4 regions of the Lysinibacillus sp. CD3-6 genome follow, and region 1 is predicted to be linked to each of the others. Evidence: riboswitches for the same ligand, from Rfam matches in the RefSeq annotation. Region 1 holds a riboswitch; each other region holds the start of a gene.
What was found. A riboswitch is a leader RNA that binds a small molecule or an ion and turns the genes downstream of it on or off. The one in region 1 is predicted to bind S-adenosylmethionine.
Positions count from the first base shown of each region.

Region 2: another riboswitch for S-adenosylmethionine. It lies ahead of FH508_RS19255 (methionine ABC transporter ATP-binding protein); the one in region 1 lies ahead of metK (methionine adenosyltransferase).
Region 3: another riboswitch for S-adenosylmethionine. It lies ahead of FH508_RS21280 (bifunctional homocysteine S-methyltransferase/methylenetetrahydrofolate reductase); the one in region 1 lies ahead of metK (methionine adenosyltransferase).
Region 4: another riboswitch for S-adenosylmethionine. It lies ahead of FH508_RS22525 (cyclase family protein); the one in region 1 lies ahead of metK (methionine adenosyltransferase).

Region 1 covers NZ_CP085880.1:3,735,424-3,737,629, reverse strand. The annotation lists gene pckA (phosphoenolpyruvate carboxykinase (ATP)) at 1-720, opposite strand, end outside; SAM riboswitch class I at 923-1,041, shown strand; gene metK (methionine adenosyltransferase) at 1,296-2,206, shown strand, end outside.
Region 2 covers NZ_CP085880.1:3,852,518-3,854,723, reverse strand. The annotation lists gene FH508_RS19265 (toprim domain-containing protein) at 153-494, shown strand; gene FH508_RS19260 (thioredoxin family protein) at 508-819, shown strand; SAM riboswitch class I at 875-979, shown strand; gene FH508_RS19255 (methionine ABC transporter ATP-binding protein) at 1,063-2,091, shown strand; gene FH508_RS19250 (methionine ABC transporter permease) at 2,081-2,206, shown strand, end outside.
Region 3 covers NZ_CP085880.1:4,293,406-4,295,611, reverse strand. The annotation lists gene FH508_RS21285 (protoporphyrinogen oxidase) at 1-959, shown strand, start outside; SAM riboswitch class I at 1,084-1,183, shown strand; gene FH508_RS21280 (bifunctional homocysteine S-methyltransferase/methylenetetrahydrofolate reductase) at 1,273-2,206, shown strand, end outside.
Region 4 covers NZ_CP085880.1:4,545,399-4,547,604, reverse strand. The annotation lists gene FH508_RS22530 (DedA family protein) at 1-391, shown strand, start outside; gene FH508_RS22525 (cyclase family protein) at 457-1,194, opposite strand; SAM riboswitch class I at 1,445-1,546, opposite strand; gene FH508_RS22520 (YuzC family spore coat inner layer protein) at 1,656-1,961, opposite strand.

The sequences.
Region 1 (2,206 bases):
TGTTTTACCAGTACCAGATAAACCGAAGAATAATGCCACATCGCCAGCTTCACCTACGTTTGCTGAACAGTGCATTGATAGGATGCCTTGTTGTGGTAGTAGGTAGTTCATAATGCCGAAAATAGATTTTTTCATTTCACCAGCATATTCAGTACCACCGATTAGGATGATTTTCTTTTCAAGTGATACAATAATGAAAGTTTCAGAAGATGTACCATCGATAGCTGGATCCGCTTTAAAGTTAGGAGCTGAAATAACTGTGAATTCAGCAACATGAGAAGCTAATTCTTCTTGTGTTGGACGGATAAATAATTGATGGGCGAAAAGATTGTGCCAAGCATATTCATTGATTACTTGGATGCTTAATTGTGAATCTTTGTCAGCACCAGCAAAACCTTTGAATACGAATAATTCGTCACGTTCTTTTAAGTATTTAACTACTTTTACATATAAGTTATCGAACACTTCCGAAGAAATTGGTTGGTTTACTTTACCCCAGTCAATTTTATCTTTTGTGCTTTCTTCTTCTACCGTATATTTATCTTTAGGTGAACGACCAGTGTATTTGCCAGTTTCTGCACGAACTGCGCCATCTACTGTTAACATTGCCTCACCACGAGATGTAGCTTTTTCCGCTAATTGTGGTACTGAAAGTTGAACGTTAATGTTCCCACCGTTTAATAATTCCTTCAGTTCGTTTGCAATTTCTACTGAATTCATCGATTAAATACCATCCTTTTTTATAATATTCCCTTGAGTTTGAGGGAGTTTTTCTTAATTTCAAAAATAGTATAACACAATTGCTTTAATAATCTATACTAATTCAAAAATTATTTTCGTGTTTTAAATAACTTTCAACAAAAAGTCATAAAATAATTGACAACGTTCGACCTTTTACGTAAGATGAGGAATTGAACGGATACTCTTATCCCGAGCTGGTGGAGGGTCAGGCCCTGTGAAACCCGGCAACCTGCATGAACTATTTCACGACATGCGCTGGTGCCAACCTGATGCAAGGGGAAAACCCTTGAACGATAAGAGTGAAAGGTTACGAAGTCATTATTCCTTTCCTCATGTAAAGACGTGAGAAAAGGATTTTTTTTATTTTCATAATGAATGTAAAGGTAAGTATATACAATTCTTTCCTTATTATAATGACGGATCTTTCGAAATCCTCATGTTAAAAGCAACAACGGCTTGAAAGTTCTATCCTTCAGGAGCGAACTTGACATGGGTAATGAGTACCGTATTAATTTCGCAAATGCTATTTGTAAGAGTAATAGGAGGAAAACCAAATGACAAACCGTCGATTGTTTACATCAGAGAGTGTAACAGAAGGACATCCTGACAAAATTTGTGACCAAATTTCGGATGCCATTTTAGATGCCATTTTAAAAGAAGATCCAAATGCACGTGTAGCGTGTGAAACAACTGTAACGACAGGATTAGTACTAGTAGCAGGAGAAATTACTACTTCTACTTATGTAGATATTAAAGGTATCGTGCGTGATACTGTAGCAGAAATCGGCTACACACGCGGTAAATATGGCTTTGATGCTGAAAACTTAGCAGTACTAGTAGCAATTGGTGAACAATCACCAGACATTGCCCAAGGTGTAGACCAAGCATTAGAAGCGCGTGAAGGTTCTATGACTGATGCAGATATTGAAGCAATTGGTGCAGGTGACCAAGGATTAATGTTTGGTTACGCTTGTAACGAAACACCTGAATTAATGCCTTTACCAATTAGTTTAGCGCATAAATTAGCTCGTCGTTTAACAGAAGTTCGTAAATCAGGTGAACTAGCATATTTACGTCCAGACGGTAAAACACAGGTGACAATTGAGTATGATGAACACAACATCCCAGTACGTGTCGATACGATTGTTATTTCAACACAGCATGATGAAGAAGCGACATTAGAGCAAATTCAATCAGATTTAAAAGAGTTAGTAATAGCTCCTGTAGTACCTAGTGAGCTATTAGATGCTCAAACAAAATATTTCATTAACCCAACAGGTCGTTTTGTTATTGGTGGACCTAAAGGAGATGCTGGTCTTACAGGACGTAAAATCATCGTTGATACATACGGTGGCTATGCACGTCATGGTGGTGGAGCATTCTCTGGTAAGGATGCTACAAAAGTGGACCGTTCTGCTGCATATGCAGCGCGTTATGTAGCTAAAAACATTGTTGCTGCAGGTTT
Region 2 (2,206 bases), 120 kb from region 1:
AAATGAAAGTCCAAGTAACTCACATAAAATGTTATCCAAATTGCAAAGTGACATATAGAAAATATTGTTAACGTGTAGATCTATGCATAGTGTGGAATCCTATAATTGCAATAAATTGTTGTCGTAGATAACTGCTAAATGGGGGTGGCGTGATGTTCGAAGGGAAATGTTTAATTGTGGAAGGCCGTTCGGATAAGCTTCAAATAGAACCTATTTTGAGTGAAGATGTTACAATACTTTGTACAAATGGTACAATTGGTGTGCATCAATTAGAAGAATTACTCGACCCATATGAGGGCTATGAGCTCTATACATTTTTTGATGCAGATGCATCTGGAGATAAATTACGAGCATTGATGGACAGACATTATCCTGAAGCAGAGCATTTGCGAACGATGCCTACTTATAAAGAAGTAGAAACTACACCGAGGAAAGTGCTTGCAATGATTTTATTGCGTGCGCATTTTTCCATCCATAATGAATATATTTTGTAAGGTTGGTTGAAAAATGGAAGAATGGTCAAAAGAGCAGTGGGAAACAGCAGTAAAATCTGGTGAAAAAACTGCCTTTTATTTATATACACCGATGTGCGGAACGTGTGCAGTTGCATCTAAAATGATGGATATCATAGAACAATTATTGCCACAGTTAAAATTAGGCAAGGCAAATATTAATTTTTTAGAGCAAATAGCTTATGATTTTCAAATCGAAAGTGTACCGTGTTTACTCGTTAGTGATGGTGGATCAGTTAGAGAAAAGGTTTATGCATTTCAATCCGTACCTTTTTTATACGAATTGTTAAAAAAACCAATTGACTGAACTTTGCTAGCATGGTAAAGTAACAATTATATTAAAAACTATTAAATATATCGAACTCTTATAAAGAGCGGCGGAGGGAAGTGCCCTATGAAGCCCGGCAACCATCACAAATGTGAAAAGGTGCCAAATCACTCAAAGATTTTTCTTTGAAAGATGAGAGAACGGTTTAGCGTATAAAGTACGTGACCCCTTCTACTTGTCTGTGAGTGAAGGGGTTTTCTATATGAGAAAAGGAGTTTCGCTATGATACAGCTTCAAAATATTACGAAGAAATACAAAACCGCAAATGGCGAATTAACTGCTGTTAAAGATGTTAATCTTACAATTAACAAAGGTGAAATTTTTGGCATTATTGGCTATAGTGGCGCTGGTAAAAGTACGATGATTCGTTTATTAAACGGTTTAGAAAAGCCGACAACTGGGTCGGTGAAGGTGAATAACCAAGAATTTTCATCTATTAAGGGTCAAAAGTTGCGTGATGCTAGACAAAAGGTAAGTATGATTTTCCAACATTTTAACTTACTTTGGTCAAGAACAGTTGCAGAAAACATTGCATTTCCACTTGAAATTGCAGGTGTAGCTAAAAGTGAGCGAGACGCACGTGTGAAAGAACTTATTGCACTTGTTGGTTTAGAAGGTCGTGACAAATCGTATCCATCACAACTGTCAGGTGGTCAAAAGCAACGTGTTGGCATAGCACGAGCACTTGCCAATAATCCTGAAGTGCTGTTATGTGATGAAGCTACATCAGCACTGGATCCAGAAACAACGGATGCAATTCTTGATTTGCTTGTCGATATAAACGAACGATTAGGCTTAACAATCGTATTAATTACTCATGAAATGCATGTTATTCGCAAAATCTGTCATCGTGTAGCGGTAATGGAAGCTGGAGAAATTGTTGAACGTGGTGAAGTACTACAAGTGTTCCAAGCACCACAAGCAGCGATCACTAAAAAATTCGTATCACAAATTACCGATACGAAGGAAACGCAGGAGACAGTTGCACAGCTTAGAATGAACTATCCAACAGGACACCTTGTTAAGCTTGTATTTGTTGGTGAAAAAACAGAGCAGCCAGTTATATCACATTTAGTAAAACAGTTTGATGTAGAAGTTAGCATTGTCCATGGTAATATCTCGCAAACGAAAAATGGTGCATACGGTACTCTTATTGTACAAATTGATGGTACAGAGACAAATGTAGCAGCTGCATTAAATTATTTAAATACAGTTGAAGTACAAACGGAGGTGATTGCAAATGCTAACTAGTCTCTTTCCGAATGTCGACTGGGAAAAAATGTGGACAGCCACATATGAAACACTTTATATGACCACTCTATCTACAGTCGTAACATTTATACTTGGTTTAGCCATTGGCATAATC
Region 3 (2,206 bases), 560 kb from region 1:
AAGAAAGCTCAATAGGTGAGTTTTTAACGTATTACTTAGGAGAAGAGCTTGTACAAAATCAAATAGCACCAGTATTAGCAGGCGTATATTCTGGAGACCTACATCAACTTTCAATTGCTTCTACACTGCCGTACTTAATTGATTATAAAAATGATTACGGAAGCATCATTAAGGGGTTTGATGCAAATCGCGAACAATTTATGAAAGCTTCCAATAAAAAATTTATTTCGTTTAAAGAAGGCTTATCATCACTGATTGATCGCCTTGAAGAAACATTAACGGAAGTAGAAATTATTAAAGGTGTAGCAACAACAAGTGTAAAGAAACATGAAGGGCAATATACAATTACTTTGGCTAATAATAGAAAGCTTGAGGCTAATCACGTTGTATTAGCGCTACCGAATGATGCGGTGCAAAGCTTATTACAGGACCCATCATTGGATCGTTACTTTAAAGAATTTACGACAGCTTCTGCCATAACAATTTACTTAGGCTTTGATGTACCAGATGCAGTGTTACCAGCAGATGGAACGGGCTTTATTGTATCGCATAATTCAAATGTGCAATGCAATGCGGCAACGTGGACAAGCCGAAAATGGAAGCATACATCTACTAATAGTAAATTACTTGTACGACTGTTTTATAAGAGCATTAATCCTGCGTACGAAAAATTACGAAAGATGACAGATGAAGAACTAGCAGCTGTCGCATTAGAAGATGTGAAGAAAAGTTTAGGTATTGATGAAAAGCCAACTGTTGTTAATGTTGCAAAGTGGATCGACCAAATGCCGAAATACGATTTAGCACATCATGAAGCATTGAAGGGCTTAACAGCTGAACTTGCAGAAAAGTATCCCAATTTATCGATAGCAGGTTGCTCTTATTTTGGAGTAGGTATTGGTGCTTGTATTCAAAATGGTAAAAAAATAGGCGAAGAGCTTGCAGAAAAACTAGTATAGTAGTGAAATAAATACGAAAATAGGTATTTTTCTGGAGAAATCTCCTTTGTTAAGTGAAATAGTCTTGACTCTATCGCCTGTAAACGATATGATTCTTTTAATTATTTGAAAAATTCATACTACATTCTTATCGAGAGAAGCCGAGGGACTGGCCCAATGAAGCTTCAGCAACCAACTCATGTCAGGTGCTAAATCCAGAAGACCTTATTGGTCGAAGATGAGAAGGAAAAACAATTACGATTCGTTAAAGCCTTCTTTTTTGTAAAAGAAGGCTTTTTATATTTTGGGAAAAAGGAAAGTGAGGCTTACGTTTATGGGATTGCTAGAAAAGTTAAAAACACATGTGTTAACTGCAGATGGTGCTATTGGTACTGTTTTATATGGCTACGGCTTGGAGTACTGCCATGAAGAAATGAATGTACAGAAACCAGAATTAATTGAAAAAATTCATAGAGAATATATTGCTGCTGGTGCAGATGTAATTCAAACAAATACTTATGGGGCTAATGCTATTAAATTAGCACGCTACGGCTTAGAATCGCGAGTGCAGCAGTTTAATGAAGCAGCGATCACGATTGCTAAACGTGCTGCAGCAGATGGTGGACAATTTGTGTTAGGCACAATTGGGGGCATCCGCGGTATTCGTAAAAGTGATGCTACGTTAGAGGAAATTTTAACGACAGTTGAAGAGCAAGCTAATGTGTTACTTGCAGGCAATCCAGACGGCCTTTTACTTGAAACGTATTATGATTTCGAAGAGTTAAGCGCAACGTTGAAAATGTTACGTGCCAAAACAAAGCTACCAATTATTGCGCAGGTGTCAATGCATGAACCTGGCGTGTTACAAAATGGAATGGCATTAAATTATGCATTGCACGAGCTTGAGATGCTTGGTGCAGATGTAGTTGGCGTAAATTGCCGTTTAGGTCCGCATCATACCATTCAAGCATTCGAAGGTGTTGAACTTCCTGAAAAAGCATTTATGTCTGCCTATCCAAATGCATCATTGCTAGATTTAGAGGATGGGCGTGTCGTATATGAATCAGAAGCAGATTATTTTGGTCGAGCAGCGGTTGCACTAGTTGACCAAGGTGTTCGTTTAATAGGTGGCTGCTGTGGCACAACACCAAAGCACATTGCGGCAGCGAAAAAATATTTAGAAGAGTTAACACCTATTGAAGAAAAGTTAGCTAAGCCAGAAAAAGTGGAGATTGTACGAGAAGCAGAGCCTGCAACATATGAGCCGT
Region 4 (2,206 bases), 810 kb from region 1:
CTTTGTCGGTCGTCGATTTGGGTTACCGCTATTACAAAAATATGGGCCGAAAGTTCATATTACTGCACAAAAAATTGAGTTTACGAAAAAACTGTTTGAAAAGATAGGGCCTGTCCTATTATTAATTGGCTATTTTATACCTGGTGTTCGTCATCTAACAGCATATATTGCAGCTATTAATAATTATCCCTATAAAAAGTTTGCTGTTTATGCGTATGCAGGTGCAATAATATGGACTTTCACCTTTATTACTTTAGGGAAAGTACTCGGAAATAAATGGCGTTTTGTTGGCATGTATTTATCTCAATACAGCCTATATGCCATATTGGTGTTTATCGTATTAATGCTGATTGTGTACTTTGTATTTAAAAAAAGAAATACTATTAAATAAATAGTAAAAAAAGGTCTGCTTCAAATGTTTATTTGGCATTTGAGGCAGACCATTTTTATTTAAATTTAAGGCAAAATTGCAAATGAACGCACAGGGAATCCAGAAGCTTTTTCAGGCTTTGGCACAATATTGAAAATGACTGCTCCTTTGGCTGGTAGCTTATCTAAATTTGTCATCAGTTCAATTTGATATGTATCCTGATCTAGTACAAAATATTCGCCATCTAACGTTCCATTTTTACGGAAATCCGCCGCTGAATCTGTATCGAATGTTTCATGACCGATGGCATTGATTTTCCGTTCTGTAAATAAAAACTGCAACGCTTCTAATCCCCAACCTGGAATATGGTTATGACCGTCTTTATCTTTATTATTGAATAAGTCCTTATCTGGCCAACGTTTACTCCAATCAGTTCGCAGTGCAACAAATGTACCTGCTTCAATTTCTCCATATTCTGCTTCAAAATCTAAAATATCTTGTACGCTTAACGTCAAGTCATTGTTCAATTCTGCTTCCTTGGACTTATCTATAACAATAAGCGGAAGGACAAGTTCTTTTAATTCTAATTCGTCTAAGTAGCGCGTATTTGCAACAAAATGAATAGGTGGATCAATATGCGTTCCATATTGCCCAGGAAACGTAAATTGTTGTGCAAAAAAGCCGTCATTATGAGAAAATAGCGTTTCAAATTTTGCATCTTCAAACATAAAGAAATGAGGAGAGTCTGGCCCGAATGTATGTGTTAAGTCGACCCATTGCTTAGTTTTTAATAGCTGTAATGCTTGTAAAAGTTCATTTGTCATTTTTATTCCCTGCTTTCTTAATTATGAGTGGTGAATCAATTGCGTCATTAAATACGAACATCGAAGTGAAAAAAGAATGATTATTCCCATCGTTACGCTTCAGGCGAACGCTTTCGCGGACAAGCTCAAGCCTACTACATTCAAAAGTTCATAATTTTTCTTAGAAAAACTAATAGGAAATTAACCATTAATTAAAATAAAAAAAGAGCCCTACTTGTAGAAGAGGACTCTCGTGTAACAGAAGTCAGTCTTCTCATCTTTTGGTGAATTTCACCATTTGGAATTAGCACCATGCCTAAGACTGGTTGCTGAGACTTCATAGGGCCAATCCCTCCATCTCTCTTGATAAGAAAAATATATGAATTTTCAGAAATAGTAATAACAAATACTTTAGCATAATTATAAATAGTTTACAAGTTCTATAGGAGTGCATGGTTATAAAAAATAAGATGCCTTCTTTCTTACCAATATAAAATGATTGCGATACTACAGCACCCACCTTCTGATAAAACAATTCGAATATTGTCTGGCGTATATTTCGCTTCGAATTTCGCTGTAACACCTGCAGAAGAAATGAGTTTTTGGACTTCATCTTGCTTGGAAAGCTGTGCGGCATTTTTAAGATCATGGGCAAACTGATCGGACCCTTCAATTTTCTCTGTTAATAATTGGGCCTGCTGCATAATCGGCTGAATTTGTTTGGCAGATGTCTTCAACTTCAATGTATTAATAGGCGGGTACTGATTTGGGTTTGGAGATGTGGGCATCGCAAGCTGTCCAGGTAAATGGTGGGGGAAAGACGAATTAGCAACGCCCCAATTTGGATATTGATGTACATAAACATAATACGGATAAGGATTGTAATACAGCAGAATTCCTCCAATCTATAGCTAATATCTTAGTGTATCTTATGTAGTGGCATTCTATTTTGTGTTGAAGTAGCCCGTTCTTAGCTAACAAAGCTTAGCGTAGTCCTCTTTTTATATATGTTGCAATGAATGTAAAAAAAGTT